Regions from separate parts of the Nonomuraea sp. NPDC049637 genome, predicted to be linked through region 4. Evidence: riboswitches for the same ligand, from Rfam matches in the RefSeq annotation. Region 4 holds a riboswitch; each other region holds the start of a gene.
The links. Region 4 has a riboswitch for cyclic di-AMP ahead of AB0J71_RS04505 (C40 family peptidase). Riboswitches for the same ligand answer to the same signal wherever they lie in the genome.
Positions count from the first base shown of each region.

Region 1: it holds a riboswitch for cyclic di-AMP, as region 4 does, so the genes downstream of both, AB0J71_RS05500 (NlpC/P60 family protein) here and AB0J71_RS04505 (C40 family peptidase) in region 4, are expected to answer to the same signal.
Region 2: it holds a riboswitch for cyclic di-AMP, as region 4 does, so the genes downstream of both, AB0J71_RS13440 (hypothetical protein) here and AB0J71_RS04505 (C40 family peptidase) in region 4, are expected to answer to the same signal.
Region 3: it holds a riboswitch for cyclic di-AMP, as region 4 does, so the genes downstream of both, AB0J71_RS20790 (CHAP domain-containing protein) here and AB0J71_RS04505 (C40 family peptidase) in region 4, are expected to answer to the same signal.

Region 1 is NZ_JBFAOM010000003.1:160,662-167,756, forward strand. It holds gene AB0J71_RS05475 (ATP-dependent Clp protease ATP-binding subunit) at 1-141, opposite strand, end outside; gene AB0J71_RS05480 (Lsr2 family protein) at 1,282-1,614, opposite strand; gene AB0J71_RS05485 (RDD family protein) at 2,140-2,628, opposite strand; gene AB0J71_RS05490 (RDD family protein) at 2,735-4,255, opposite strand; gene AB0J71_RS05495 (amino-acid N-acetyltransferase) at 4,341-4,910, opposite strand; cyclic di-AMP (ydaO/yuaA leader) riboswitch at 5,198-5,349, shown strand; gene AB0J71_RS05500 (NlpC/P60 family protein) at 5,356-6,399, shown strand; gene AB0J71_RS05505 (LuxR C-terminal-related transcriptional regulator) at 6,500-6,712, opposite strand; gene AB0J71_RS05510 (cytochrome P450) at 6,991-7,095, shown strand, end outside.
Region 2 is NZ_JBFAOM010000008.1:13,848-20,942, forward strand. It holds partial or broken gene AB0J71_RS13425 (TrpB-like pyridoxal phosphate-dependent enzyme) at 1-551, shown strand, start outside; gene AB0J71_RS13430 (DeoR/GlpR family DNA-binding transcription regulator) at 806-1,585, shown strand; gene galT (galactose-1-phosphate uridylyltransferase) at 1,582-2,652, shown strand; cyclic di-AMP (ydaO/yuaA leader) riboswitch at 2,721-2,859, shown strand; gene AB0J71_RS13440 (hypothetical protein) at 2,865-3,830, shown strand; gene sigJ (RNA polymerase sigma factor SigJ) at 3,847-4,755, opposite strand; gene AB0J71_RS13450 (amidohydrolase family protein) at 4,915-6,060, shown strand; gene AB0J71_RS13455 (M50 family metallopeptidase) at 6,087-7,095, opposite strand, start outside.
Region 3 is NZ_JBFAOM010000014.1:41,018-48,112, forward strand. It holds gene AB0J71_RS20775 (Tm-1-like ATP-binding domain-containing protein) at 1-621, opposite strand, end outside; gene AB0J71_RS20780 (nuclear transport factor 2 family protein) at 632-1,129, opposite strand; gene AB0J71_RS20785 (TetR/AcrR family transcriptional regulator) at 1,227-1,775, shown strand; gene AB0J71_RS20790 (CHAP domain-containing protein) at 1,828-2,547, opposite strand; cyclic di-AMP (ydaO/yuaA leader) riboswitch at 2,562-2,699, opposite strand; gene AB0J71_RS20795 (luciferase family protein) at 2,960-3,307, opposite strand; gene AB0J71_RS20800 (glycosyl hydrolase family 18 protein) at 3,550-5,508, shown strand; gene AB0J71_RS20805 (PP2C family protein-serine/threonine phosphatase) at 5,670-6,713, shown strand; gene AB0J71_RS20810 (glycosyl hydrolase family 18 protein) at 6,833-7,095, shown strand, end outside.
Region 4 is NZ_JBFAOM010000002.1:427,899-434,993, reverse strand. It holds gene AB0J71_RS04530 (ROK family transcriptional regulator) at 1-117, shown strand, start outside; gene AB0J71_RS04525 (histidine kinase) at 227-1,354, shown strand; gene AB0J71_RS04520 (response regulator transcription factor) at 1,395-2,096, shown strand; gene AB0J71_RS04515 (DUF2306 domain-containing protein) at 2,069-2,731, opposite strand; gene AB0J71_RS04510 (NAD(P)-dependent alcohol dehydrogenase) at 2,924-3,916, shown strand; gene AB0J71_RS04505 (C40 family peptidase) at 3,900-4,463, opposite strand; cyclic di-AMP (ydaO/yuaA leader) riboswitch at 4,494-4,654, opposite strand; gene AB0J71_RS04500 (3-isopropylmalate dehydrogenase) at 4,754-5,800, shown strand; gene AB0J71_RS04495 (branched-chain amino acid aminotransferase) at 6,001-7,095, shown strand, end outside.

The sequences.
Region 1 (7,095 bases), on a different contig from region 4:
CTTGGCGGCTACGCCCTCACCTTCATGGATCAAACCAAGAAGAATGTGCTCAGTGCCGATGTAGTTGTGGTTGAGCATCCTGGCCTCTTCTTGGGCCAAGACGACAACACGCCTCGCTCGGTCGGTGAACCTCTCGAACATCTCGTCGCTCCTCACAGAGCGGTCAGTCAGGCCGGTAAATCCGGTCCCGTCATCCCGCATGCTAGCCCTGGCTCGGCGAACCGTGCCCACTGCCGCTGACACGCTCTATAGCAGAGACGTTCCCCGAGAGCAGGGCGTTCACCCTCTATCCAACTACTGTTCGGGGGTGACGTGTTCCCGATACGCCGCAAGCGAACGATGTTTAGGCGCTTCCCGGAAGCGCCTGGAATTCGACGCCCGCGGCCCAGGGCGGACCAACACGGATCGGCCGTCGGACGCCGGGGCGAAGCCGGCCCTGGGGTGCCCGCCGGCCACGCATCTCCGATGCCCGCGCCCGTATCTGTTACGTAATCATCGTATGTGCTGCTCCAAACCGCGTCCAAGCGCGGGCGCTACGCCCTGAGCACAACTCGGCACGCAACGCGCCCCGCGCCTATTCCCCATCGGGTCAGCCGGGTTACCGATCGCGGTGCGCAGGAGGGTCGTGCGACGGGACAATGTGCGGCACACGGGAGAGGCCACCGGTTTTCCATCGTGTCCCACCAGCCGCACGCCCGCGTTTTGCCGGTCGTCCGCGGCCGGCCCGCCGAGAAGCCCGGAGACGGGCCCGGAAGAGAAGCCCGAAGACGGGCCCGAAGAGAGGCTCGAAGACGGGCCCGAAGAGAGGCTCGAACAAGCCCCGACAAGCCCCGAGAACCCCGCACAAGACCGTAAGAAGGCGGAAGTGCCCGGTGACGGAAGAGGGCCTGCGGCGGCGCTCGGGAAGGGACCCGCTGCCCGAATGTGTGGCGGAGCGTCACCGCTTTGCGCATACGCCGCAGGAGCCGGGAAGGTGAACATTGCGGCGGGTGACGGCATTGGCGCGTTCCCGCCGCGGGCGACGAAGACGGACAGCGAGCCCGGCGGCCCGGGAATTGATCCGGACGCAGGCCGCCAAGCCCGGCACGTTCCACTCCCACGCGACGCCTTGTCCGGCGCCACAGGTGAGCAATACGCCCACATTTGGGCGGATTAGAAGATCAACAAGTGGTCGGGGGATTCACGAACTTCCCACAAAACGATCATGCGCTTATGGCGCTCGCCGGGGTCCTAGGCGAACGGCATAAGCGCATGGTCAGGAGATGGCTCTCTTGACGAGGCTCAGTGAGCCGCTTCGTACTTCTCCACGACGGTGGAGGCGATCCTGCCGCGCTCGCTGACCGGCAGGCCGTGGGCCTTGGCCCACTGCCGGATCTCCGAGCTCTTCTCGCGGCTCATGGCGCGGTTGCCGCCGCGACCACGGCGACGGGCCGACACGGCTCCTGCCCTGCGGGCGTGCTGCACGAAAGGCGTGAGTGCGTCCCTCAGCTTCTTGGCGTTAACGTCGCTGAGGTCAATCTCATAGGAGGAGCCGTCAATAGCGAAGCTGACCGTCTCATTGGCCTCGCCCCCATCGAGGTCATCGATGAGAATCTCCTGGATCTGCTTGGCCATCTACGCAATCCTTTCCCGGAGCATTGTTTCATTCGCTCGCCCAAACATATACCCGGAAAGGCGCGGAGACAATTCAGCGCTACGGGGATTCGGCTGACTGGCAGATCAGTTCTGGTTCTCGGCCTGATCCTGGTGGTTTGCCCGTCGCCCGGCGACCTCCGATCGCAGCAACTTCACCGCGCCAAAGATGAAGGCGCCGCCGACCACGACCGGGGGGATGAGCGCTGACAATACGTCTGTAACGGCTTCCATTCGTCCTCGCCTCCAGGGCTAGCAGGGTTTCGGGGGCGCTAAATACGCATCCCGGCGCGACCTGCGGGACCTGCGGGAGCACGCCGGACGCTCATGACGCCTAGGTGACAACTCACCCGGAACCGACCATAGCCACACACAGTCGCCCTCAGGGAGCAGGGGCACCGACATCCGGCAACCCGGACGTCCCATAGCCTAATGCCAGTCTCTCCAGGCTCCTTACCGGATCAAGGGAAAATTTTGCGAAAAGGCATCTTCCCAGGTGCGGATGCCTCAACGAAGATCTTTTACCACCCGCGTTCCGGCCAGCCTGTCATGCGGCCCGCGCTCCAACGGCTTGTCGATCAGGATGAGCAACCCGACGCCGAACAGCAGCATTCCGGCCAGCAGATTGACCACCGGAATGCCCATCAGCATGACAGGCCCGGGATAGACCAGGGCCCGTTTCAGCAGGGCGCCACGCGGAAGGTCGTCCGGTGCCAGGCGAATCCTCATGATCGCCTGGCCGAAGGTCCGCCGGTGCAGGCAATGGGCCCGCCAGTCATAGGCCGCATAACACAGGCCGGCCAGGAACCAGGCCAAGAGCCCGGGCAGCCGCCCGTCGAACGCCTCCACCGTCCCGACAGTCCGGAAGACGCCCCACAGCGCGATGAACAGAATGTAATAGAAGACCCCGAAGACCAGCGCCTCAATGAAGCGGGCGGCGAGGCGTTCCCACCATTCCGCGGGCACGGCGCCCGGCCACGACGGTGTCCCGGCCATATCCCACCTCACGCGGTCGGCGGTCGTACCCCCCATTTTGGTACGCCCCGCACACACAAAACAGAGGCCGGCGGGAAGCCGGCCCCTGTTTTACGCTGACGCGGGATTACTTGATCTTCACGACCACCGTGCCCGCGAACTTGTCCGCGAACGTCTGCTGCAGCGGCTTGTCCCACAGCTGCGAGGCGCCGTTGACCGCGACGCACGCCCAGGCGAGCAGCGGGCCGAGGAACGGGATGACGCTCAGGATGTAGCCGCCCCAGGTGACGCCGGCGCGCTTGATCGCCAGGTCGGACGTGAGCCCGCCCGGAGGAAGGGCCTGGCCCACCGGCACGACCTTGATCCCCATGACCATCTTGCCGACCGTCTGGCCGTTCATCTTCGTCAGGAAGAACTCGTAGCAGACCCAGACGGCGGTCGTGACGATCGCCGACAGGATGCCGATGACGAATCCCGACAGGATGCCCGAGGTCGAGCCGGTCGCCGAGTCGTAACCGATCGCGAACAGGCCCAGGATCAGGCTGACCACGAAGTTCACGATGCCGAGGATGACACCGTCGATGATCCTCGCGACCAGACGCTGCCACCACTCCGCCAGAGGAGCCGGCGCGCCCGGGGGCTGCACGCCGACGGGCTGACCGTAGGGCTGGCCGTAGCCGGGCTGGCCGTAGGGCTGCGACTGCTGCTGCTGGCCGTATGCCTGGCCGTACTGCTGCTGGTCGCCGTACTGCTGGCCGTAACCCTGTTGCTGGTCGCCGTACTGCTGCTGGGCGTAGCCGCCCTGCTGGCCGTACTGGGCGTCCTGGCCGTAGCCCTGCTGCTGGCCGTAGTCGGGTTGCGACTGCTGGCCGTAGCCCTGCTGGCCGTACTGGGCCTCCTGGCCGTAACCCTGCTGGCCCGACGCGGCCTGCTGGCCGTAGCCGGGCTGGGCGTACTGCTGGCCGGAGGACTGCGGCTGCTGGCCGTAGCCCTGCTGGCCCGAGGCGGCCTGCTGGCCGTACTGGGCGTCCTGGCCGTAGCCCTGCTGCTGACCGTAGTCGGGCTGGGACTGCGGCTGCTGACCGTACTGGGGTTGCTGGCCGTAGCCCTGCTGCCCCGCGGCGGCCTGCTGGCCGTAGCCCTGCTGCCCCGCGGCGGCCTGCTGGCCGTAGCCCTGCTGGCCGTACTGGGCGTCCTGGCCGTAGCCGGGCTGCGTGTACTGCTGGCCGGAGGACTGCGGTTGCTGGCCGTAACCCTGCTGGCCCGAGCCGGCCTGCTGGCCGTACTGGGCGTCCTGGCCGTAGCCCGGCTGGGTGTACTGCTGGCCGGAGGACTGCTGCTGCTGGCCGTAGCCCTGCTGCTGGCCGTAACCCTGCTGGCCCGAGGCGGGCTGCTGGCCGTACTGGGGCTGCTGGCCGTAGCCCTGCTGCTGGCCGTACTGCTGCTGTTGCTGGCCGTACTGCTGTTGCTGGCCATAGCCCTGTTGCTGCTGCTGACCATATGGGGGCTGGCCGAAGGCATCGTCCGCCCGGTAGCCGACCACAGTCACGTCCGGGTCGGGCTCACCGGGCCGACGGCCGTGGTGCTGCCCGTACTCGGGGTTCTCGCCGGAATCGTCCTGTGGGTACGGCGGCTGTCCGGTGCTCACCGTGTCACCTCGCTTCGAGTGCGCATGTGGCACGTGTCAGGACACATGCCTGTGCTGCCCAACGTATCGACATAGGTATCAACAATCACCTTTCCAAGTGGTCAAGGTCCGCGTCACCCGATGTCAGATGCAGCAGCATGCGGGTGTTGCCAAGGGTGTTCGGTTTGACGTGTTCCAGATCAAGGAACTCCGCCACACCCTCGTCGTACGAGGCCAGCAACTCGGCGTAGACCTCGGGTGAGACCGGGGTGCCCTGGATGGGGCGGAAACCGTGCCTCGCGAAGAAGTCGACCTCAAAAGTCAGACAGAATACACGCCGCAGCCCCAGATCCTTCGCCTGCCGGACGAGTGCCGAGACGATCCGCCGCCCCACGCCCAGCCCCCGGCACGCGGGATCGACGGCCACCGTACGGACCTCGGCGAGGTCCTCCCACAGCACGTGGAGCGCGCCGCAGCCGACGACCTCCCCGTCCCGCTCGGCCACCCAGAACTCCTGGACGTCCTCGTACAGCGTGACCGTGGCCTTCTCCAGGAGCCGCGGACCCGCGCCCGCGTAGGTGTCCACGAGACGCCTGATCGCACGCACGTCGGGCGTGCGGGCACGCCTGACCACGACCGCGGTCTCGGGGACTGCCACTTCGGCCACCTGCTCCATGGCTCTCCAGGGTACAGATCTCATTACGGCTCGGCCCTAAATCCCACGTCTCGGGCATCTCATCACATCCCGTGGTCGAGCGAACACGAGCCGACTTGGAGCTTTCCTCCAGACCTCAGCGCCCCGAATGCTGGACAAAAGGTGCAGAAGCCCGCTTCCGTACGGCTACCCACGAGATCACCTTGTGACCCTTCAGTTGTGAAACCTCTACAGACTCGGCAGTTCCGGTTGAGCGTGAACCCGGAGTGCATTAGTGTCCAGCGACGATGTTCTCCGCGTAATGCGCGCGGAAAGACACGCCCAATTCCCGCAAGGGAAGCCGGGGAACCAACGGCGGCGAGCAGGCAGCGCCGCCACTTGGGGTGAATCCGACCATCTCGGTAGGGCTGCTCCGGCCCGAACCCGTCAGCTAACCCGGCCGGCGTCGATGAGAGGAGCTCGGTTGGTGAAGCGGACGCTCGACCGCTCGGGGCAGACGGGGGGCAGGCACGCCCGCCCCCAGGAACAGGCCAGGCGCGCACGCCGCCTCGGCGTCATCGGCGTCACCGTCGCCGCGATGCTGTTCGCCGTCCCCGTCGGTTCCGCCGCCGCCGACCCGAAGCCGTCGCTCTCCGAGCTCTCCGACCAGGTGGAGAAGCTGCACGAAGAGATCGAGACGCTGGCCGAGCAGTACAACGAGCAGCGCGAACGGCTGAAGGCCGCGCAGAAGGCCAACGACTCCGCCCAGAAGATCCTGGCCACCAGCGAGTCCGACCTGGCCGCCAGGCGCGCCAGGGCCTCGCTGCTCGCCCAGAACGCCTACATCACCGGCGGCCTGGACAAGGCCCTGGCCTTCGCCCAGTCCGGCGACCCCGAGACCTTCCTCGACCGGGCCGCGACCACGTACGCGCTCGAACAGCAGCAGGGCGAGGAGGTCAACCAGCTCGCCAAGGCCATGGAGGCCGCCGAGCGGGCCAGGGCCGGCGCGAAGACCCGCATCGCCGAGGTCCAGAAGATCGTCACCGATCTGGAGGCCAAGCGCTCGAAGATCACCAAGCTGGTCACCAAGGTGGAGAGCAACCTCTACCGGCGGGCCATGGGCGAGGCCGGCCGTCCCGGCACCCGGGCCGTACGCGTCAACCTGCCGGTCATCGGCGACGGCAAGGCGGCCCAGGCCGTCAAGTGGGCCCTCACCCAGCAGCTCAAGCCGTACGTGTGGGGCGCCGAAGGGCCGCGCTCCTACGACTGCTCCGGCCTGGTGATGGCCGCCTACCAGCGTGTGGGCATCTCGCTCCCCCACTACACCGGCGACCAGTGGACGGCCGGCACGCACGTCAGCCGTGACCAGCTGCGCCCCGGCGACCTGGTGTTCTTCTACAGCGACCTGCACCACGTCGGCATCTACATCGGCGGCGGCATGATGGTCCACGCCCCGCGCACGGGTGACGTCGTGCGGGTCGCCCCGATCGGCGGGCGGCCGTTCGCCGGCGGCGTGCGCATCGCGGACTGACCGGCGCCCCACACCGCCCCAGCGCCACACCGCCCAGCCCCACTTCATCCAGCGCCACTTCGCCCAGCGCCGACAGGTGAGCGCCGCCAGATGAGCGCCGCTAGATGAGCTGGCGGCGCGCCGCCCATGCCACGGCCTCGATCGCCGTGGCCACGCCGATGCGGTCGCAGATGCCCCTCAGCCTGCGCCGTACGGTCCGTCCGCTGATGTCCAGCCGCCTGCCGACCCGATCGACGGTCACCCCCCTGGCCAGTTCGGCCAGTAACGCCAAATCCGCGTGGCTCAGCTCAACGCCTTCTGTGAGCACATCCACCGGGAGCCCTCCCCCCAACAGCAGAACTCGGACCTTTCAGGCGAAGCAAAGCCGCTCGTCTCGGTGAAGGTAAACGCATCGCGGAAAGGTCGTCAAGCGCGACAATCGGCGCCCTTGACCAGTGCTATTGACATGATCACTTATATGTGACGTACTCCGCATATGTCGGCACGCCGTGATCAGCTATGAACGGTCCAAACGATCAATTCGGCGGCCCGGTTCCACCTCCGATGAGCGCCACCGACGTGCTGGGTTTTGATCCCTCGGATCCGCAATTTGTGCGCGATCCGTACGTCCGATATCGCGAGCTGCGAGCCGCCGGGCCGATCTTCAGAACGCGCGGCGGGCTGCTCGTCGTGACCACGTACGAGTTGTGCGCGGCC
Region 2 (7,095 bases), on a different contig from region 4:
ACTTCGCCGGTCTCGCCTTCCCCTTCCTGCGGGAGAAGCTGGCCGGACGGATCGGCACCCGGTTCAGGGCCGTCGAGCCGGCCGCCTGCCCGTCGTTCACCCGCGGCGTGTACGCCTACGACTTCGGCGACACCGCCGGGCTGACGCCGCTGCTGAAGATGCACACCCTCGGGCACTCCTTCGTCCCCGACCCGATCCACGCCGGCGGGCTGCGCTATCACGGCATGGCGCCGCTGCTGTCCCACATGTACGAGCTGGGCCTGTTCGAGGCGGTGACCCGTACCCAGAGCGAGTGTTTCGAGGCGGGTGTGCGCTTCGCACGGACCGAGGGCATCGTCCCGGCCCCCGAGCCCACGCACGCGCTGGCCGAGACCATCGCCGAAGCGCTGCGCTGCAAGGAGAGCGGCGAGGAGAAGGTGATCCTCACCGCGCTGTGCGGGCACGGCCACTTCGACCTGGCCGCCTACGACCGCCACCTGGCCGGCGAACTGGAGGACTACTCGCTTCCGCAGGAGCGCCTCGACCAGGCGCTCACCGAACTGCCCGGCTGAAGACGACACGGGTGGCCGCGAGAGCGCGGCCACCCGTGTTCAGTTCGCGTTCGGGCGCTTCCTGTGGTTCGCCTTCTTCTTCTTGCGCGCCCTGCCCTTGCGTGCACGTTTCGCCATGGGCTCACCTCCAGCGGTCGGGATCGTGACCCTCAAGGTCTCCCCTGCCCGCGGCTCGCACAAGCGATACGCCGTGACCTAACATTCCTCAACAAACTCGTGTCATAATTTGGTGGAATCTGTTGGAAGGGGTGGGCGTGCTCGCACAGCAGCGTCAGCAGACGATCCTGGAACGCGTACGCAGCAGCGGCGGCGTCCGGGTGGCCGACCTCGTGCGCGAGCTCGGCGTCTCCGACATGACGATACGCCGCGACCTTGAGGTGCTGGCCGAGCGCGGGCTGCTGGAGAAGGTTCATGGTGGCGCGACGGCCCTCGGCCCTGGCTCGACCGAGGAGCCGGGCTTCACCGCCAAGTCCGCCCGCCAGCAGCAGGAGAAGGAGGCCATCGCGCGGCACGCGGCCACTCTCGTCCGGCCGGGCACCGCCGTGGCGCTCTCCGCCGGCACCACCATATGGGCGCTGGCCCACCATCTGGTCGCGGTGCCCGAGCTGACCGTGATCACCAATTCGATCCCCGTCGCCGAGGTCTTCCACCGCAACCCGCGCGCCGACCGCACGGTCGTGCTGACCGGCGGCGTGCGCACCCCCTCCGACGCGCTCGTCGGCCCCGTGGCGGTGGCGGCCATCCGCCGCCTGCACGTGGACACGCTCTTCCTCGGGGTGCACGGCATGAGCCTGCGCGCCGGGTTCACCACGCCCAACCTGCTGGAGTCCGAGACCGACAGGGAGCTGGTGGCCGCGGCGCACCGGCTGGTGGTCCCCGCCGACCACACCAAGTGGAACACGGTCGGCATCAGCACGATCGCCGAGCTGACCGAGGCCGACGTGGTCATCAGCGACGCGGGGCTGCCCGAGGAAGCACGCACCGAACTGGCCGAACGGGCCGGAGAACTGATCATCGCGGAGGGCACGCCTTGAAGCGCACCATCACCCACCTGGCAGACGGCCGAGAGCTGATCTACTTCGACCGGCGCGACGACGCCGACCGGAGCGCGATCGACCGGCGGCCGCTCGACCCGCGGCCGGTGGCCTCCGAGCTGCGCTACGACCCGCTGACCGAGGAGTGGATCGCGATCGCCGGCCATCGGCAGACGCGCACGTTCCTGCCGCCGGCCGACGAGTGCCCGTTGTGCCCGTCGTCCGACACGCGGGCGTCGGAGATCCCGGCCCACGACTATGACGTGGTGGTGTTCGAGAACCGCTTTCCCTCTTTCTCCGGAAATTTTGGGACTTACGGGGATGTCGGCGGCCTGAGTGAGGTGCGGCCGGGTGTCGGGCGGTGTGAGGTGGTCTGCTTCACCTCCGACCACTCCTCCTCCTTCTCCAGGCTCTCCAACGCCCAGGTCAGGCTGGTGATGGAGGCGTGGGCCGACCGCACGGCCGAGCTGTCCGGCATCGAGGGCGTCGAGCAGGTGTTCTGCTTCGAGAACAGGGGTGAGGAGATCGGCATCACGCTCCCCCACCCGCACGGGCAGATCTACGCCTACCCCTACGTGACCCCGCGCACCAAGCTCCAGCTCGGGGCCGCCTCGCGGCACACGGGCGGCAACCTGTTCGCCGACGTGCTGGCCGCCGAGCGGGCCGCCGGCACGCGGGTGGTGGCCGCCAACGAGCTCTGGACGGCGTTCGTCCCGGCCGCCGCGCGCTGGCCGTTCGAGGTGCACGTGTATCCGCACCGGCAGGTGCCCGACCTGGCGGCGCTGTCGGAGGAGGAGCGGGCCGCGTTCGCGCCGCTGTACACCTCGGTGCTGCGGGCGCTCGACGCGCTGTTCGGGGTGTCGATGCCGTACATCTCCGCCTGGCACCAGGCGCCGGTGCGGTACGGCCGCGAGCTGGCCTACCTGCACCTGGAGCTGTTCAGCATCAGGCGGGCGCCCGGGAAGCTGAAGTACCTGGCGGGCTCGGAGTCGGCCATGGGTGCCTTCGTCAACGACGTGCTGCCGGAGGAGGCGGCACGCATGTTGCGATCACGAATTGATCACTAATTGGTTTCTCATTAAAGTCGCATGACTCGTGATCTACCACTAATATCCCGTTAGACACCGGCCATAACGGTCGTTGTACGCCTAATCCCGGGCGTGTTGCCCGGGAGCCGGGGACCCATCGCATCCGGGGTGAATCCGCGCAAGTGGTAGGGAATGCTCCCGTGCCCGAACCCGTCAGCTAACCCGGCCGGCAGAGGGAGAGGAACAACCACGTGGCGGCTTCGTCCCCCGCGAGTCTTGCCGTCGGTCTCATCACCGCCACCGCCCTGCTCGTCCAGCCGGCCGCCGCCTCAGTCTCGGCGTCAGCCGCGCCCAAGCCGTCGGAGGCGCAGCTGCGGGCCCAGCTCAAGCAGCTCAACCGCAAGGTCGACAAGCTGATCGAGACGTACAACCTCAAGCGGGTCGAGCTGGCCAAGGCCCAGCAGGCCGCCACCGCGGCCCAGCAGCGGCTCACCGCCGCCGAGCAGGCGGTCGCCACGGCCGAGCAGCGGGTCGCCGAGATCGCCCGGCTGCGCTACCAGAGCCGCGACGCCTCCCTGCCGGGCTTCATGCTGACCCCGGACGGCGGCGGCGCGGCCGTGCTCGAACAGCTCACCGCCGAGCAGCAGGCGGTCGTGGACAGCGTGGCCAAGGCCCGCGACGACCAGAAGAAGGCCGCCACGGCCGCCGCCGCGCTCGCGACGCAGCTGAAGGCGGGCACGGCGGAGGTGGCCGAGCAGCGCGACGACGCCCAGGACGTCATCGACGACATCAAGAAGAAGCTCCAGGACCTCGTGCCGTTCGGGCCGGGCAAGAAGTCCGACGGGAGCTGGGCGCCCGAGCTGCCGGCCGGCTCGGACAACATCACGCCGCGCACCCGGCTGATGCGCGCGCAGGTGCAGAAGAACTTCTCGCTGCCGTACGAGGTGGGCTGCTTCCGGGCCGGCTCCAGCGGCGAGCACCCGCTCGGCCGGGCCTGCGACTTCATGATGAGCACTGGCGGCACCATGCCGAGCGCCGTCAACAACGCGCTCGGCGACCGGCTGGCCGACTGGGCCCTGAAGAACAAGGCCAAGCTGGGCGTCAAGTACGTGATCTGGAAGCAGCGCATCAACCAGGGCTCGGGCTGGCGCTCGATGTCCGACCGCGGCAGCATCACCGAGAACCACTACGACCACGTGCACATCTCGATGAACTAGCCGCGGGGCCGGCGGCTCAGCGGATGCCGGTCAGCTTGTCGGGGTTGGTGACGGAGTAGACGGCGGCGATCCGGTCGCCCTCGGGCGTGAGATCGACGACGACCACGGCCAGCGGGCCGTCACCGGAGAAGACCAGCGCGCACGGATCCCCGGCCACCCGCCGGTAGCGCAGGTCCACCGCGCCGGGGGTCAGCGTCGCGGCCACGGACATGAAGATCGCGGCCACCTCGTCCCGGCCGTGGACCGGGTGCAGGCTGGTGGCGGGCCCCTTGCCGCCGCCGTCGGTCCACAGGGTCACCTCCGGCGCCAGCACCTCCAGCAAAGCCCGCAGGTCACCGCCGAGGGCCGCCGCGGCGAACCGCTCGGTCACCTCGGCGTGCACGCCGGGCTCGGTCCGGTGACGCGGACGGCGGGCATGAACGTGGCGACGGGCGCGGGCCGCGAGCTGCCGGACGGCCGCCGGCGTGCGCCCGAGGATGTCGGCCGTCTCCGGATGGCTGAACCCGAACACCTCGTGCAGCACGAAGACGGCTCGTTCCAGCGGTGACAGCGTCTCCAGCACGACCAGCACCGCCATCGACAACGACTCCCCGCTCCCGGCGGCGCCCCCGGCGTTGTCCGGGGCCGTGACCAGCGGTTCCGGCAGCCACGGGCCGACGTAGGTCTCCTGCCGGCGGCTCAGGTCCGCCCGCCGGGCGAGCGCCTGGTTCACCGCGATCCGCACCAGGTAGGCCCGGACGTTCTCCACCGGTCCGGCGTCCGGCCTGCGGTGCCGGGCGGACCAGGCCAGCCACGCCTCCTGCAGCACGTCCTCGGTGTCGGCGACGCTGCCGAGCATGTTGTAGACCACGGAGAACAGCAGTTCCCGGTAGCCGAGGAACTGCTCGGTGGCGGCGTCGGCGGGCTGCCGCGGGGTCGGTGTCATGGCGGGCCTCCTCATCTGTCGCAACCGAAGAGTCCCGACGGGCGGAGATTGTGACATGAAGCCATCAAGCGTGATCTATGCCACTCATGTCACAGTTCCCGGCCGGTTGCCCCTCTGTGGTGGCGTCCGAGGGTTCACGACTCACGAGGGAGAGCTTCGATGCGTACATTGATCCGCGACGTCAGGGTGTTCGACGGCGAGCACACCATCGCGACGGCCGACGTGGTGATCGAGAACGATCTGATCGCCGCCGTCGGCTCCGGCGCGGACCACCCGGCCGATGCCGAGGTGGACGGCACGGGCAGGACGCTGCTGCCCGGCCTGATCGACGCGCACACCCACGTGTTCGACGGCAGCCTGGCCCAGGCCCTGCGGTACGGGGTCACCACCGAGCTCGACATGTTCTGCCTCCCGCAGATGCTCGCCGGGCAGCGGCGGCTGGCCGCCGAGAACGACGACGTGGCCGACCTGCGCAGCGCCGGCACGCTGGCCACCGCGCCCGGCGGGCACCCGACCCAGCTGCTGGCGGCCCTGGCGGGCACCGTCCTGGACGGGCTCGACGGCACGGCGATCGACTTCGTCTCCGACCCGGCGCAGGCGCCGGCGTTCGTCCGGGCCAGGCTGGCCGAGGGGGCCGACTACCTCAAAATCGTCATCGACGACGGCGCCGTGCACGGGGCCGACCTGCCCGTCATGACGGCGGAGGTCGCCGCCGCCCTGGCAGCGGCGGCGCACGAGGCGGGCCTGCTGGTCATCGCCCACGCGATCACCGCCGCCGAGGTGGGGATCGCGCTGGACGCCGGCGTCGACGGCCTGGCTCACGTGTGGACCGACCTGGCGCCGGACGACCCGGCCTCGCCGCGCCTGGCCGGGCGCGTGCGCGACCAGGGCGTCTTCGTGGTGACGACGCTGGCCTACTTCGAGGCGATCACTGCTCAGCACGTCGAGACCGCCGACTGCGCCCGCCCCGGCAGCTCCGCCAACGCCGTCGGCGCGCTGCGGGCCCTGCGTCACGCGGGTGTGCCGCTGCTCGCCGGGACCGACGCCACCCCGTTCGTGCCCGCCCACGGCGCCGGTCTGCACCGCGAGCTGCGGTTGCTCACCGAGGCCGGGCTCGGCGGGGAGGAGGCGCTGGCCGCCGCGACCAGCGTGCCGGCCCGGCACTTCGGACTGGCCGACCGCGGCCGGATCGCCCCCGGCCTGCGCGCGGACCTGGTGCTGGTCGAGGGCGACGCCACCCGGGACGTCACCGCCGTGGGCGACATCGCCGAGGTCTGGCGTCGCGGGGTGCGTCAGGCCCGGTAGCCCCCTGCCCGTGGCGGGCGGCCGGCTCAGCCGAGCGTGAGGGGGTTGACCAGGTCGGCGTAGACCAGCAGACCGGCCATGATGATCAGCACGAACGCCATCGCGTACGTGAGCGGCAGCACCTTGGCGATGTCGACGTAGCGGGGCTCGGGGCGGCGCATGATCTTGGCGTAGCCGCGCTTGACGCCCTCCCACAGGCCGCCCGCGATGTGGCCGCCGTCGAGGGGCAGCAGCGGGATCAGGTTGAACAGGCCGATCGCCAGGTTGAACCCGGCCAGCAGGCTGACGAAGGTGAACAGCTTGCTCTTGTTGGACATGTCGGAGGCCAGGATCTCGCCGCCGAGCCGGCCCGCGCCCACCACGCCGACCGGGCCCTCGGGGTCGCGCTTGTCGCCGGAGAAGGCGGCGTTCCAGACGCCGACCATCTTCGCCGGCAGGTTGACCATCGAGCCCACCACGCGGCCGGTCAGGTCGGTCATGTAGCCCGGCACCTGGCCGATGCTCTGCTGCTCGAAGACCTGGGAGGGCACGACGCCGAGGAACCCGACGCCCTTGTCGATCTTGGTCTCGTCGGCCGGGTTCGCCATGTCGCGGGCGATGAGCGTGACGTCGAGCGTCATCGGCCTGCCGTCGCGGACGATGCCCAGCTTGACGGGGCCGGCGCCGTGGCCGCGGATCAGGCGGGTGGCGTCCTGCCAGGTCTGGATCTTCTGGCCGTCGAGGGAGACGATGTGGTCGCCGACCTTGACGCCCGCCTTGGCGGCCGGGGTGCGCTCGTCGGTGGGCGCGCACGTCTTGCGCACCTCGGTGGTGGGGATCACGCACGTGTTGGTGTCGGGCGACACGATCGGGGCGGTCTTGGGCAGGCCGATGCCGACCAGCAGGATGCTGAAGAAGATGAAGGCGAGCACGAAGTTCATCGCCGGGCCGCCCGACATGATGATGATCTTCTGCCACCACTTCTTGCGGTAGAAGACGCGGTCCTCGTCGCCGGGCCGCACCTCCTCCATGGCGGCTTCGCGGGCGGTCTCGATC
Region 3 (7,095 bases), on a different contig from region 4:
CCGGGCCCGCGCGGCGTCGACGGCGGGCGTGGTGACGCCGAACATCGTGGCCGCGACCAGCGGTTTGTCCTCCCCGGACGGCTCGGCGCCGGCGTCGTAGGAGGCGGCCATCGCGCTGATCGCGGCGGCGGCGTTGGTCAGGATGCGGCGGGAGACGGAGTTGACGCCCGCGACGTCGACGACGCTGTACATGAGCGTCACGTCGGTCTCCCCGACGTAGGCCGAGACGTCGCCGCTGACCATGGTCGAGACGAGCAATTTGGGCAGGCCGACGGGCAGCGCCCGCATGACGGCGGCGGCGATGGAGGAGCCGCCGCTGCCGCCGAGCGCGAGCACGCCGCTCAGCTCGCCGCGGGCGTGCAGGTCCGTGGCCAGCGCGGTGGCCCCGGCCGCCATCGCGGCGAGCGCGGCGCCGCGGTCGCCGGCGCTCCTGAGCCGGTCGAGATCGGTGCCCGCGGCGCGCGCCACGGCCTCGGCGGGGACGTCGGCGGCCAGCGCCGGGGCGCCCATGACGCCGGTGTCCATGAGGACGACGCCCTGGCCGGCCCGCATGATCGAATCGCGGACGAGGGCGTACTCCTCCCCCTTGGTGTCGAGGGTGCCCAGCAGCAAGACCGCCATGTCAGACCTCCTACGATCGGCCTTCCGACCTTACCCCGGCGATCTCGGCGTGGCGGATGCCGAGGACGTCCACGCCGTGCTCGGACAGCGGGCGCGTGCCGAAGATGCGGCGTTCCTCCTCGGTGATGGCGACGTCGTTGATGCTGGCCTCGCGGCGGCGCATCAGCCCCGACGCGTCGAACTCCCACTGCTCGTTGCCGTAGCTGCGCCACCACTGGCCGGCGGCGTCGCGGGACTCGTACTGGAAGCGGACGGCGATGCGGTCGCCGGTGACCGCCCACAGCTCCTTGCGCAGGGCGTAGTCCAGCTCGCGGGCCCACTTGCGGCGCAGGAACTCCGCGATCGCGGCGCGGCCGGTGACGAACTCGCCGCGGTTGCGCCACACGGAGTCCTCGGTGTACGCGAGCGCGACGCGGTCGGGGTCGCGGGTGTTCCAGGCGTCCTCGGCGGCCTGGACCTTGATCCGGGCGGTCTCCTCGGTGAACGGCGGGACGGGCGGGCGGGTCATGGGCTGTCCTCTCCGATCGAGAGAACGGTCGTTCTCCCGGCTTGTGCGATAGCGTAGAGAACGAGCGTTCTCCGCGGCAAGCACCTGGAGGGGTGTCATGGATCACGAGCAGCGGTTGCTGGACGCCGCGGGCGACCTCTTCTACCGCCGCGGCGTGCAGGCGGTCGGCATGGACGAGATCCGGGCCGCCTCCGGCGTCTCGCTGAAACGCCTTTACCAGTGTTTCCCGTCGAAGGAGGCGCTGGTCGTGGCCTATCTGCGGCGGCGCGACGAACGCTGGATGGCCTCGCTCACCGCGTACGTGGCGGGTGCCGGCGACCGCATCCCGGCGGTCTTCGCGTGGCTGGAACGCTGGTTCACCGAGGACGACTTCCGCGGCTGCGGGTTCGCCAACGCCTTCGCCGAGCTGGGCGCCGGTTCGGCCGCCGTCCGCACGGCGGTGCGCGAGCACAAGGAGCGCCTGCGCGCCTACCTGCGCTCGCTCGCCGAGGAGGCGGGAGCCGGGGACCCCGCCCTGCTCGCCGAGCAGTTGCTCACCCTGATCGACGGCGCCACGGTGACCGCGATGATCTCCGGGGAGCCGGGCGCGGCCCGCTCGGCCGGACAGGCCGCGGCGGTTCTGGTCCACCGGCACCGGCGGCCCTGAGACGCGAAAGAGCGCACTCCCCGCGGGGAGTGCGCTCTTCGGCAGAGCAGGATCAGGCGGCGTAGGACGGGTAGCCGTAGCCGACGACCTGCGAGGTCGGCCGGACGCGCTGCTCGACCTTGCCGTTTCCGGTGTTGCCCTCGATCGTGGAGATCGTGCCGTCGCCGTTGTCCTTGACGACGAAGCCGACGTGCTGGATGTCGTTCAGGCTCTTGCTGCCGCTCCAGGAGAAGAAGACGACGGCGCCCGGCTTGGCCTCGGTGCCCCAGCGGTCGTTGGCGGCGAACCACTTGGCGTGGGTCACGGTGTAGGCGTCCCAGCCGACCTGCGGGCGGGCGCCGGTCTGCTCGCCGACCCAGGAGACGAACATCGAGCACCAGGGGGCGTTCAGGTACATGGCGCGGTTGCCGCCGTCACGCGCGGCGGTCTCGGCGGCGCGCTGGGAGTCGGCGTACCACTTCTGGAATTTGGTGCCGCCGCCGTTGGCGTCCTCGGAGGTGCCGACCTGAGCGCGGGCCGTGGCCAGCACCTGGGCGGCGGTGACGTTGACCTTGCCCTTGGCGCTCTCGTCGGCGGCGCTGTTCTGCGCGACGCGCGGCTGGGCGGCCACGCCGGCGACCTTGGCGGTCTGGGTTGCGGTGTGGGCGGTGGCGTGGGTGGCGTCGGCGTTCACTGCCGCGTGCGTGCCGAGCACGCCGGCGACGGCGGTCGCGCCGAGAGCGATCTTGGCGAGGTCGAGCTTGTAGGCACGGTGAAGACGGTGCTTGGCCATGAGGGTGTTACTCCTTGAGCTTCCGTGCCGCTTGCCGGGTTAGCTGACGGGTTCGGGCGGGAAGCTGCCCTACGGCACCACGGTGCCGATTCACCCCATTGGACACATGGGTCCCCGGTTCCGCGCACAGGCGGATTCAGCGGTCTCTTGGTCAGGCAAAGGGCTGACGCATCGTCTTCCCGGGCCCCGGAAAGGGCCTGAAGGTATATGTGCGACGCCCGGATGCGGAGATGTCCGCATCGATTCTGTACAACACGGGTCCCGCTTGGGTAATTCCCAGGCAATGCCATCCCTACCTGGGACGACTCCCCGTTCGGCTGGGTACAACCAAGCTACCCGGCGAGTAATTCCCCGGCAAATGGCGGCAATAATTTCGACGCTGCGTGCGAGAAACGCTACGCGCCGAATCGGTTCACGCCACGTGCGCCTTTATCGCCACGCTCGTGAGCGCCAGCAACAATTCCAGATCGGGCTCGGCGTCGACCTGCACGGCGACCCAGGCGCCGTCGCGGCAGGCGTGGACCTGGTCGCACGCCCCCAGATACGGCTCCAGGCGGCCGATGGCGGGGGCGGTGAGCCGTACGTGGATCTCGTCCCGGCCGGCCAGGCGCAGGATCTCGGTTCCGTGTACGGCGAAGGCGACCTGCTGACCGGTGCCGCTGACGTTCAGCGACGGCCAGGACCGTAACTCCGCGACCGCGCGGGCCACGTAGGGTCCGCGTCGCGTGGGCGTCCGCCGCCAGGCGGAGATTCCTGCCACGCTCCAATGCTGAGCCACGGCTCACCCCGCCGTCAGCCCCCGTTCCGGAACCGTTATCCCCTCGTGAACGGGCGTGTCCGGGGTCTGACCGGCACGGTTACGGACACCTGACCAATACGTATTGACGCTCCCCCAGGCAGCGGCTACCGTCGATTCACAACTTAAAGGAAACTTTCCTAATAGTTTCCCCAGAAGTCTCCCATCCCACTCCCCACACACCCCCCAACGGATGTCGGAGCGACATGAAACACACCATTCTGAGCAAGGTCCTGGCGGGAATGGCGGCATTGGCCCTGCCCCTCACCGCGGCCGTGGCCGTCCCGACGCTCGCCTCCGCCAGCACGGTGGCGTACGCGGCGGCCTGGGCCCCGTGGACCGCCTACACGGCGGGCACGGTCGTCACCTACAACGGCGTGGACTACGTCTGCCTCCAGGCGCACACCTCGCAGCCCGGCTGGGAGCCGCCGAACGTGGCGGCGCTGTGGAAGGTCTCCGGTGGCGGCGGCACCGACACGACCGCGCCGTCGGTGCCGGGCAACCTGCGCTCGACCGGCGTCACGGACACGAGCGTGGCCCTGGCCTGGAACGCCTCCACCGACAACGTGGCCGTGACCGGCTACGAGGTCTACCGCGGCGGCACCCTGGTCACCACCGTCACCGGCACCACGTACAACGACACCGGCCTCACCGCGAACACCGCCTACAGCTACACCGTGCGTGCGCGTGACGCGGCCGGCAACCGCTCGGCCAACAGCAACCAGATCTCCGCGACGACCACCGGCGGCGGTGGCGGCGACGACAAGACCCCGCCGTCGGTGCCCGGCAACCTGCGCTCGACCGGCGTCAGCAACAACAGCGTCGCGCTGGCCTGGAACGCCTCCACCGACAACGTGGCGGTCACCGGCTACGAGGTCTACCGCGGCGGCACCCTGGTCACCACCGTCACCGGCACCACGTACAACGACACCGGCCTCACCGCCAACACGTCCTACACCTACACCGTGCGCGCGCGTGACGCGGCCGGCAACCGCTCGGCCGACAGCAACCAGATCACCGCGACCACCACGGGCGGCGGCGGTGGCGGCGGCAACAAGGTGCTGGGCTACTTCGTCCAGTGGGGCATCTACCAGCGCGGCTACCACGTCAAGAACATCGACACCAGCGGCTCGGCGGCCAAGCTGACCCACATCAACTACGCGTTCGGCAACGTGCAGAACGGCCAGTGCACGATCGGCGACAGCTACGCCGACTACGACCGCTTCTACCAGGCGGGCGAGAGCGTCGACGGCGTCGCCGACACCTGGGACAACGGCGCGCTGCGCGGCAACTTCAACCAGCTGCGCAAGCTGAAGAAGAAGTACCCCAACCTGAAGGTGCTCTTCTCCTTCGGCGGCTGGACCTGGTCCGGCGGCTTCGGCCAGGCGGCGCAGAACCCGACTGCCTTCGCCGACTCCTGCTACAAGCTGGTGGAGGACCCCCGCTGGGCCGACGTCTTCGACGGCATCGACATCGACTGGGAGTACCCGAACGCCTGCGGCCTGACCTGTGACACCAGCGGCGCGGCGGCGTTCAAGAACGTGATGTCCGCGCTGCGCTCGCGCTTCGGCGCGAACAACCTGGTCACCGCGGCCATCACCGCCGACGGCAACGACGGCGGCAAGATCGACGCGGCCGACTACGGCGGCGCCGCCCAGTACGTCGACTGGTACAACGTCATGACGTACGACTTCTTCGGCGGCTGGGACGCGCAGGGCCCGACCGCCCCGCACTCGCCGCTCACCACCTGGGACAAGATCCCGGTCCCCGGTTTCTACACCGACAACGCCATCCAGAAGCTCAAGAGCAAGGGCGTCCCGGCCGCCAAGCTGCTGCTCGGCATCGGCTTCTACGGCCGCGGCTGGACCGGCGTGACCCAGGCCGCGCCCGGCGGCACGGCGACCGGCCCGGCGCCCGGCACGTACGAGCAGGGCATCGAGGACTACAAGGTCATCAAGACCCGCTGCCCGTCCACCGGCACGGTCGCGGGCACGGCCTACGCCTACTGCGGCAACCAGTGGTGGAGTTACGACACGCCGAGCACCATCGGCGGCAAGATGAGCTACTCGAAGAACCAGGGCCTCGGCGGCGCGTTCTTCTGGGAGCTCAGCGGTGACACCACCAACGCCGAACTCCTCACGGCCATGAAGAACGGCCTCGGATAAGTTCGCACGTCAGGGGCCGGTCCCGGGTTTCGGGGCCGGCCCTTCGCCGTGCCCGGCGCGCCGCAGGACGGAACGCGGACGCCTTGGGAGAAGCTGGTCACCGGGGGTGAACGACGATTCTCTGGGGTGGCGGGCACAGGCGGCCCTTCTTCACGACACCGGTGTTCCTGGTCGGCCTGATCGGGATCACGGTGCTGGTGGTCGGGCTGGACAGGTTCACCGGCGGGGGCGCGGAGCTGGTGCCGGTGCTGATCTTCCTGCCGGCGATCGTGTCGGGGCTGGGCTCGGTGTGGCAGACGGCGGTCGCGTCGGTGTGGGTGCTGGCGGTGGTGTCGGCCTCGGTCGCCTATCTGGGCGGCAATCTGCGGACGAACCTGGAGGTCTCCGGCTTCACCGCGGCGTTCGGGCTGATGAGCGTGGTCGGCGCGAGCTACCGGATCCAGCGCGAGGAGGAGGTCCGCCGGTTGCGCTCGGCCGCCGCGGCGTTGCAGCGGCAGCTCGTCAGGCCGCTGCCGCTGCGCTCGCTCGACGTGGTCGTGGACGGCCTCTACCAGCCCATCGAGGAGGACACGATGGTGGGCGGCGACATGTACGAGGTGGCGCCGTCGCCGTACGGGACCCGGGTGATGATCGCCGACGTGCAGGGCAAGGGGCTGCCCGCGATCGGCGCCGCGCTGGCCGTGCTGGGCGCCTTCCGGGAGGCGGCCTACCGCGAGATCTCCCTCATGGGCGTGGCCGACGCCCTGGAGGACGCCGTGATCAGGCACAACCGGTTCGCCGCGCACACCGGCGAGCCGGAGCGGTTCGTCACCGCGCTGCTGCTGGACATCGGCCCCGAGCTGGAGGTGGACGCGGTCAACTGCGGGCACATCGCGCCGTACCTGATCCACGGCGGGAACGCCGGTCAGCTCTGGCTCGGCGAGCCGGAGGTGCCGCTCGGCCTGGCCGGGCTGGCGGGCGAGCCGCGCCACGGCGCGCGCTTCGCCTTCCCGCGCGGGGCGTCGCTGCTGCTGTGCACCGACGGCGTGACCGAGGCCCGCGACCGCGACGGCTCCTTCTACCCGCTGGAGCAGCGGCTGCGCTCCTGGGCCCGCGACCCGCCGGCCAGGACCGTCGAGGCCCTGGCCGCCGATCTGAGCACCTTCACGCGCGGCGCCCCGCGCGACGACATCGCGGTGCTCATCCTGCGCCGGACCGGATCGTGACCGGCCGCGCGACCGAATGGCAACTATTAAGAAAGTTTCCTAACAGAAAGCATTGACGGCCCTGGTCACCAGGCTTACCTTCCGATCAACCCCCCAGTCATGCCCCATCGGAGGTGGCCTTGAAGCCCACACGCCTACGCGCGGCCCTGGCCGCGTGCGGCACCTCACTGGTCCTCATCGCAGGAGCCCTGGCCGGTACGGCCACCGCCGCGGCCGACAACGCCGCCTGCCGCCCGGACGGCCTCTACCAGACCCCCGGCGTGGACGTCCCCTACTGCCTGGCCTACGACGAGGACGGCCGGGAGAAGATGGGGGCCGACCACCCCCGCCGCATCATCGGCTACTTCACCAGCTGGCGCACCGGCAAGAACGGCCAGCCCGC
Region 4 (7,095 bases):
CCGTTGCGCCCGCGGGTGGTGGCCAGCGCGCTGGGCGACAGCGGCGTGCTGCTGGGCGCGGTCGCCCACGCCAAGGCCCGCGCCTGGGACCTCATCTTCGACGCCCGCAAACACTGACCCCAGCCCCGCCCCCGCAGGGCCGGTGGCTCCGCGCCCTGGGGTCCCGACACCCAGCCTGGAGCACCTTTGGGGGGTTCGGGGCGATGCGGGGACTTACGATGAGGAGGTGGCCGGCCTCCTTCGTTCCGTGTGGCGCGAGCCTCGTCCTCCCGGCCCGCCGGTGCGGGTGTGGCGCGACTGGGCGCTCGTCGCGGCGCTCGTGCCGGCCGCGGTGATCGAGGGCGTGCTCCGGCCCGACCTGCGGTGGCCGGTGATCTCGACGGCCGTCACGGTCGCGCTGATCCCCACGCTGCTGTGGCGCAGGACCAGGCCGCTGCTCATGGTCGCGCTCGTGTTCGGCGCCACCGCCGTGGCCCCGCTGCTGACCGGTGGCCAGCCGGTGGAGACGTACACGCTGGCGTTCGTCACGATCGTGCTCTACGCGCTGTTCCGGTGGGGTTCGGGACGCGAGGCCGTGATCGGGATGGCGGCCGGGCTGGTCGCGGTCGGCCTGTCGCTGGCCTCCGGACGGATGGCGCCCGGCGACGTCGTCCCGGCGCTCGGCGTGCTGGTCGCGACCGTCGGGCTGGGCAGCGCCTTCCGCTACCGGGCCGGGGCGCGGCTGCGCGAGCTCGACCAGGTCAAACTGCTCGAACGCGAACAGCTCGCCCGCGACCTGCACGACACCGTCGCCCACCACGTCTCGGCCATGGCCATCCGCGCCCAGGCGGGCCTGGCCACCGCCGCCACCGAGCCGGGCGCGGCCACCGACGCGCTGCGGGTGATCGAGGCCGAGGCGTCGCGCACGCTCGCCGAGATGCGGGCCATGGTCCGCGTGCTGCGCAGGAACGAGCCGGCTGAGCTGACCCCGGGCCGCCACCTCGACGACCTGCGGCGGCTCGCCGGACGCCCGCGCGTCGGCCCGGCCGTCGAGGTGGAGATCGCGGACGGGCTCGGCGACCTGCCGCCCTCGGCCGGCGCGGCGCTCTACCGCATCGCCCAGGAGTCGATCACCAACGCCCGGCGGCACGCCCGCCACGCCACCCACATCACCGTCCGGGTCACCGCCGACGACGCCGCCGTACGCCTGACCGTGAGCGACGACGGCGACCACGCCGGCGGGGTCGCCGCCCCCGGCTACGGCCTGATCGGCATGATCGAACGCGCCGCCCTGCTCGGCGGCACCTGCGAGGCGGGCCCCAACCCCAACCGCGGCTGGACGGTCACCGCCGTCCTGCCGAAAGAGACCGCATGAACGCCCGGCGGGAGGCCGCGCGCGTGCGTGAGGAGGCGGCGTGAGCAAGCGGCCGGAGGCTGCGGGAAGTGGCCCGGAGGGGGCGGCGGCCATCCGGGTGCTGGTCGCCGACGACCAGGAGATCGCCCGCACCGGGCTCAGGATGATCCTCGACGCCCAGCCCGGCATCGAGGTCGTCGGCGAGGCCGGGGACGGCAGGCGGGCCGTCGAGCTGGCCCGCCGCCTGCGCCCCGACGTGTGCCTGTTCGACATCCGCATGCCCGGCCTCGACGGCATCGCGGCCACCCGCGAGCTGGCCGGGCCCGACGTCGCCGACCCCATGGCGGTCGTCGTGATCACCACGTTCGACCTCGACGAGTACGTCTACGCCGCCCTGCGCGCCGGGGCCAGGGGTTTCCTGCTCAAGGACGCCGGCCCGGCGCTGCTCGCCCAGGCGGTGACCGCGGCGGCCGGCGGCGAGGCGCTCATCGCCCCGAGCGTGACCGCGCGCCTGCTTGCCGCGTTCGCCGGAGCCGGGCGCACGGAGGCGCCCGCGCAGCCGGTCGAGGCGCTCACCGGCCGCGAGGAGGAGATCCTGCGCGCCGTGGCCCGCGGCCGGACCAACAGCGAGATCGCCCGCGAGCTGCACATCTCGCTCAGCACGGTCAAGAGCCACGTCGCGAGCCTGATGACCAAGCTCGGCGTGCGCAACCGCGTCGAGATCGCCATGTGGGCCTACGAGACCGACCGCGTACGCACCTGACCTCTGCGACCTCCGCGACCTCCCCGACCTCTGCGGGCTCTGTGGACGGCCCACTCGGCCACCGCCAGGTTGATCACCCAGCCCGCGCCGACGAGCAGGGCCCGCCCGAGCTCGCCGGGCGGCCCGAAGGCGGCAGCGCCGAACGCCAGGGTGAACGCCTGCGTGCCCGCGCCGAGCCCGATCGCGTACCCGCGGGTCATCCAGGTGCGATGCCGGGCCACGTCACGCCGCCGGATCGCGGCCAGGCCGAGCAGGAGGCAGACGGCCATGCCCGTCCCGAACAGCAGGCGGAAGGCGGCCAGCAGCGTCCCGTCGCCGGCGGGAAGGTCGGAGAAGAGCGTCAGCCACAACCCCGACAGCGCCGCGACCAGCCCGCACGCAACCAGCACCCGCCCGGCCGCGCGGTGCCACCCCGGCCGCCCGGCCCGGAACCGGGCCTGGAACTGGAACGTGCCGAGGACGCAGAACGCCAGCGAAGCCGGGATGTGCAGCAGCACCGGCACGGGCATGGCGAAGAAACGCGCGTTGTCCGCCGTGACCGGGGCGCCGGCGGCCAGTTCGGTCAGCCGGAGTGCGCCGGCGACCAGCGGGACGACGCTGAGCGCGAGCAGCCCGGCGGGTGCGATCCATCTCATGCCTGAGAGCGTGCCGCCCGCGCCCGTGCCCGGTCATCGCGCGGACGGCCCGTCCCGGTTCGCACCATCGGCGGGCGGGCGGTCGTACTTTCGGCCATCGAGCCGTCGCCTTTCGACCGTTGAGCGTCCGCGCAGGTCACGCCCACACTGGCGGCACATCAGCGGCACATCAGCGGCACGAGGGAGAAAACGATGAAGGCGTACGTCCTGCGCTCGTTCGGCTCGCCCGACCAGCTCGTCCTGACCGACGTCGAGCGGCCCGTGCCGCGCGACGACGAGGTGCTGGTCCGGGTGCGGGCCACGTCCGTGCAGCCCTACGACTGGCACTTCATGCGGGGGGAGCCGTACCTGGCCCGGATCATGGGCGGCGGGGTCGGGCTGCACCGGCCCCGTATCGCCGTCCTCGGGGCCGACGTGGCGGGGGAGGTCGAGGCGGCCGGCAAGGACGTCACGCTGTTCCGTCCCGGCGACGAGGTGTACGCCATGTCGCTGGGGGGCGGCTTCGGCGAGTACGTCTGCCTGCGGCAGGGCGAGGTGGCGCCCAAACCGGCGGGACTGTCGTTCGAGCAGGCGGCGGCGGTGCCGATGGCGGCCAACACCGCGCTGATCGCGCTGCGCGACGAGGGACGCCTCCAGCCGGGCCAGAAGGTGCTGGTCAACGGCGCGTCCGGCGGCGTGGGCACGTTCGCCGTGCAGCTCGCCAAGGCGCTGGGGGCGCACGTCACGGGCGTGTGCAGCGGGCGGAACGCGGACCTGGTGCGCTCGCTCGGCGCGGACGACGTCATCGACCACACCAAGGAGGACTTCGCGGCCTCGGGCCGGCGCTTCGACCTGCTGCTCGACGTGGCGGGCGGTCGCCGGCTCGCGGACTGCCGCCGGGTGCTGACCAGGAAGGGCACGTACGTGCTGGTCGGCGGGCCGGCCGGTCGCTGGGTGCAGCCGGCCGGCCACATGTTCGCCGCGCTCGCGTCGGGGCCCTTCGTCCCGCAGCGGATCGTCAGGGCGGACGTCGTCCGCTGCGGGAGCAACAGGGCGAACCTGCTGACGCTGACCGGGCTGATCGAGCGGGGCGCGGTCACCCCGGTCATCGACAGGACCTTCCCCTTCGGCGAGCTCCCGGCGGCCGTCCGCTACCAGGAGGAGGGGCACGCCCCGGGGAAGGTCGTCGTCACAGGGTCGCGGTGAGCATGGCGGGGGCGGGGGCCTTCTGGAGCTGCTTGTAGTCGGCCCAGCGCTTGACGCCCTTGGGGTCGGGGCGTACCGCGCCGACGAAGGCCTGCCTGCGCCACTGCGACAGGCGTTCCTCCTTCACCACGTCGCCGGTGTGGGGGGAGTGGACCATGTAGCCGGGTTTGGAGATCATGCCGACGTGGCCGAGGCCGCTGAAGAACACCAGGTCGCCTGGTTTGAGGTCCTTCCAGGAGATCTTCCTGGAGAAGGCGCCGTACTGCTCCGCGGCGGTTCTGGGGAGCTCGATGCCGGCGTCCTCGTAGGCCCGGAGCATGAGGCCCGAGCAGTCGTAGCCCCGTTCGCTGGCGCCGCCCCACACGTACGGGGTGCCGCGCTTGTCCATGGCGTATTCGAGGGCGACCTTCCAGGCCGGTTTCGGCACGTGCCGTTCCTGGACCTGTTTCACCTGGGGGCCGGTGAGGGTGACGGAGGGGGTGGGGGCGGCCGGAGCGGCGGGAGCCGCGGGGGCGGCAGGCGCGAGACCTGCGGCGCCCGCTGCCACCGCCAAAAAGATGGCGATGCTAGACAGGGGACTGTCCTTCCACGTGGCCGACCGGGTTAGCTGACGGGCTCGGGCCTGGAAGTAGCCCTACGGCGACGCTCTCGGGGGAGAGGCGCAGCCGATTCGCCCCGGGGGGAAAGATGGGTCCCCGGCTCCACGCAGCGGCTGCGTGGATTAGGCTCGTCGGACTCTAACGAAACGGTCAAAAGGTCGCAATCCCCCCAAAACGGGTTGTCCGGTTGTTGAGATGATGTGTTCGTCAGCCGAGACGAGCCGGTAAGGTACCGCCCATGGAGTCGCGTAACATCCGCCTGGCCGTCATCCCTGGGGATGGCATCGGCGCCGAGGTCGTAGCCGAAGGGCTCAAGGTCCTGGAGGCCGTGGGCACGAAGATCGAGCCCACCCACTACGACCTGGGCGCAGCCCGCTACCACCGCACGGGCGAGACGCTGCCCGACGCGGTGCTCGAAGAGCTGCGCGGCTACGACGCGATCCTGCTCGGCGCCGTGGGCGACCCCAGCGTGCCGCCCGGCATCCTGGAGCGCGACCTGCTGCTCAAGCTCCGGTTCGAGTTCGACCACTACGTCAACCTGCGGCCGGTCAAGCTGTTCCCCGGCGTCGAGACCGCGCTGGCCGGCGCCACCGCCGAGCACATCGACATGGTCGTCGTCCGCGAGGGCACCGAGGGCCTCTACGCGGGCACCGGCGGCGTCATGCGCCGCGGCACGCCGCACGAGATCGCCACCCAGGAGTCGCTGAACACCGCCCACGGCGTCGAGCGCGTCGTGCGTTACGCCTTCCAGAAGGCTCAGTCGCGGCCCCGCAAGAAGCTCACGCTCGTCCACAAGACGAACGTGCTCACCTTCGCCGGCGACCTGTGGCAGCGCACGGTCAACCGCGTGGCCGCGGAGTTCCCCGACGTCACCACCGACTACAGCCACATCGACGCGGCCTCGATGTTCTTCGTCACCCAGCCCGAGCGCTTCGACGTGATCGTCACCGACAACCTGTTCGGCGACATCATCACCGACCTCGGCGCCGCGATCGCCGGCGGCATCGGCCTGGCGGCCAGCGGCAACATCAACCCCGAGCGCACCTCGCCGAGCATGTTCGAGCCGGTGCACGGCAGCGCGCCCGACATCGCCGGTCAGGGTAAGGCCGACCCGACCGCCACCATCCTGTCCGTGGGCATGCTCCTCGACCACCTCGGCCTGCACGCCGAGGCCGCCAAGGTCGAGCAGGCCGTGGCCGCCGACATCGCCGAGCGGGTGACCGGCCGCGCCGGCCGCACGACCAGCGAGATCGGCGACGACATCGCCGCGCGAGTAGCCGGCTAGGACCGCCTAGCCCCGCACGCGCCTGGCGGTCCGAACGCGGACTGCCAGGCGCTTTTTCGCGTTCTTCGGGATTGAACCCCCCCAAGTGCCTCTTGCCATCCCAAATCGCGAGACACTAGGAAGTACGAATACTGCTCGCGGGCAGTAGCTACCAGAATCAGCTTTCGAGTCGCAGATTCGTAGAGAGAAGGACCGTCGTCATGACCATCGCTCAGAAGCTCAGCTTCGACGTGCAGCATTCCGACCACGCTCGCACCGCGGCCGAGCGGGAGCAGGTACTGGCGAACCCCGGGTTCGGGCAGGTCTTCACCGACCACATGATCTCGATCGACTACACCGACGGCGAGGGCTGGCACGACGCCAGGCTCATGCCGTACGGGCCGCTCTCGCTCGACCCCGCGACCTCGGTCTTCCACTATGCGCAGGAGCTGTTCGAGGGCCTGAAGGCGTACCGGCAGATCTCCGGTTCGATCGCGACCTTCCGCCCGTACGCGAACGCCGCCCGCTTCAACCGCTCGGCCGAGCGCATGGCCATGCCCGAACTGCCGGAGGAGGCGTTCGTCGAGTCGCTGGAGCTGCTGGTCTCGGCCGACAAGGAGTGGGTGCCGACCACCGAGGGCCACAGCCTCTACCTGCGCCCGTTCATGTTCGCCACGCAGGCCGGGCTCGGCGTCAACTATCCGTCGAAGACCTACAAGTACATGGTGATCGCCTCGCCGGCGGCCTCGTACTTCAGCGGCGGCATCAAGCCCGTCTCGGTCTGGCTGTCCACCGAGTACACGCGCGCCGCGCCCGGCGGCACCGGCTTCGCCAAGTGCGGCGGCAACTACGCCGCCGCCTTCGTCGCCCAGCGCCAGGCCGTCGACAACGGCTGCGACCAGGTCGTCTGGCTCGACGCCCACAAGCACGAGTACGTCGAGGAGATGGGCGGGATGAACCTGTTCTTCGTCTTCGGCAACAAGCTCGTCACCCCGGCGCTCACCGGCACCCTGCTGCCCGGCATCACCCGGGAGTCGATCCTGGAGATGGCCGGCGACCTCGGCCTGGAGGCCGAGGAGCGGCTGGTCTCGGTGGACGAGTGGGAGTCCGCCTGCGCCTCCGGCGAGCTGACCGAGGTGTTCGCGTGCGGCACCGCCGCCGTGGTCACGCCGGTGGGGTCGGTCAGGGGCGACGACCGTGCCTGGACCATCGCCGACGGCACCCCCGGCCCGGTGACGATGCGGGTGCGCGAGGAGCTCGTCGGCATCCAGTACGGCGCCCGTCCCGACACCCGCAACTGGATCCACAAGATCGGC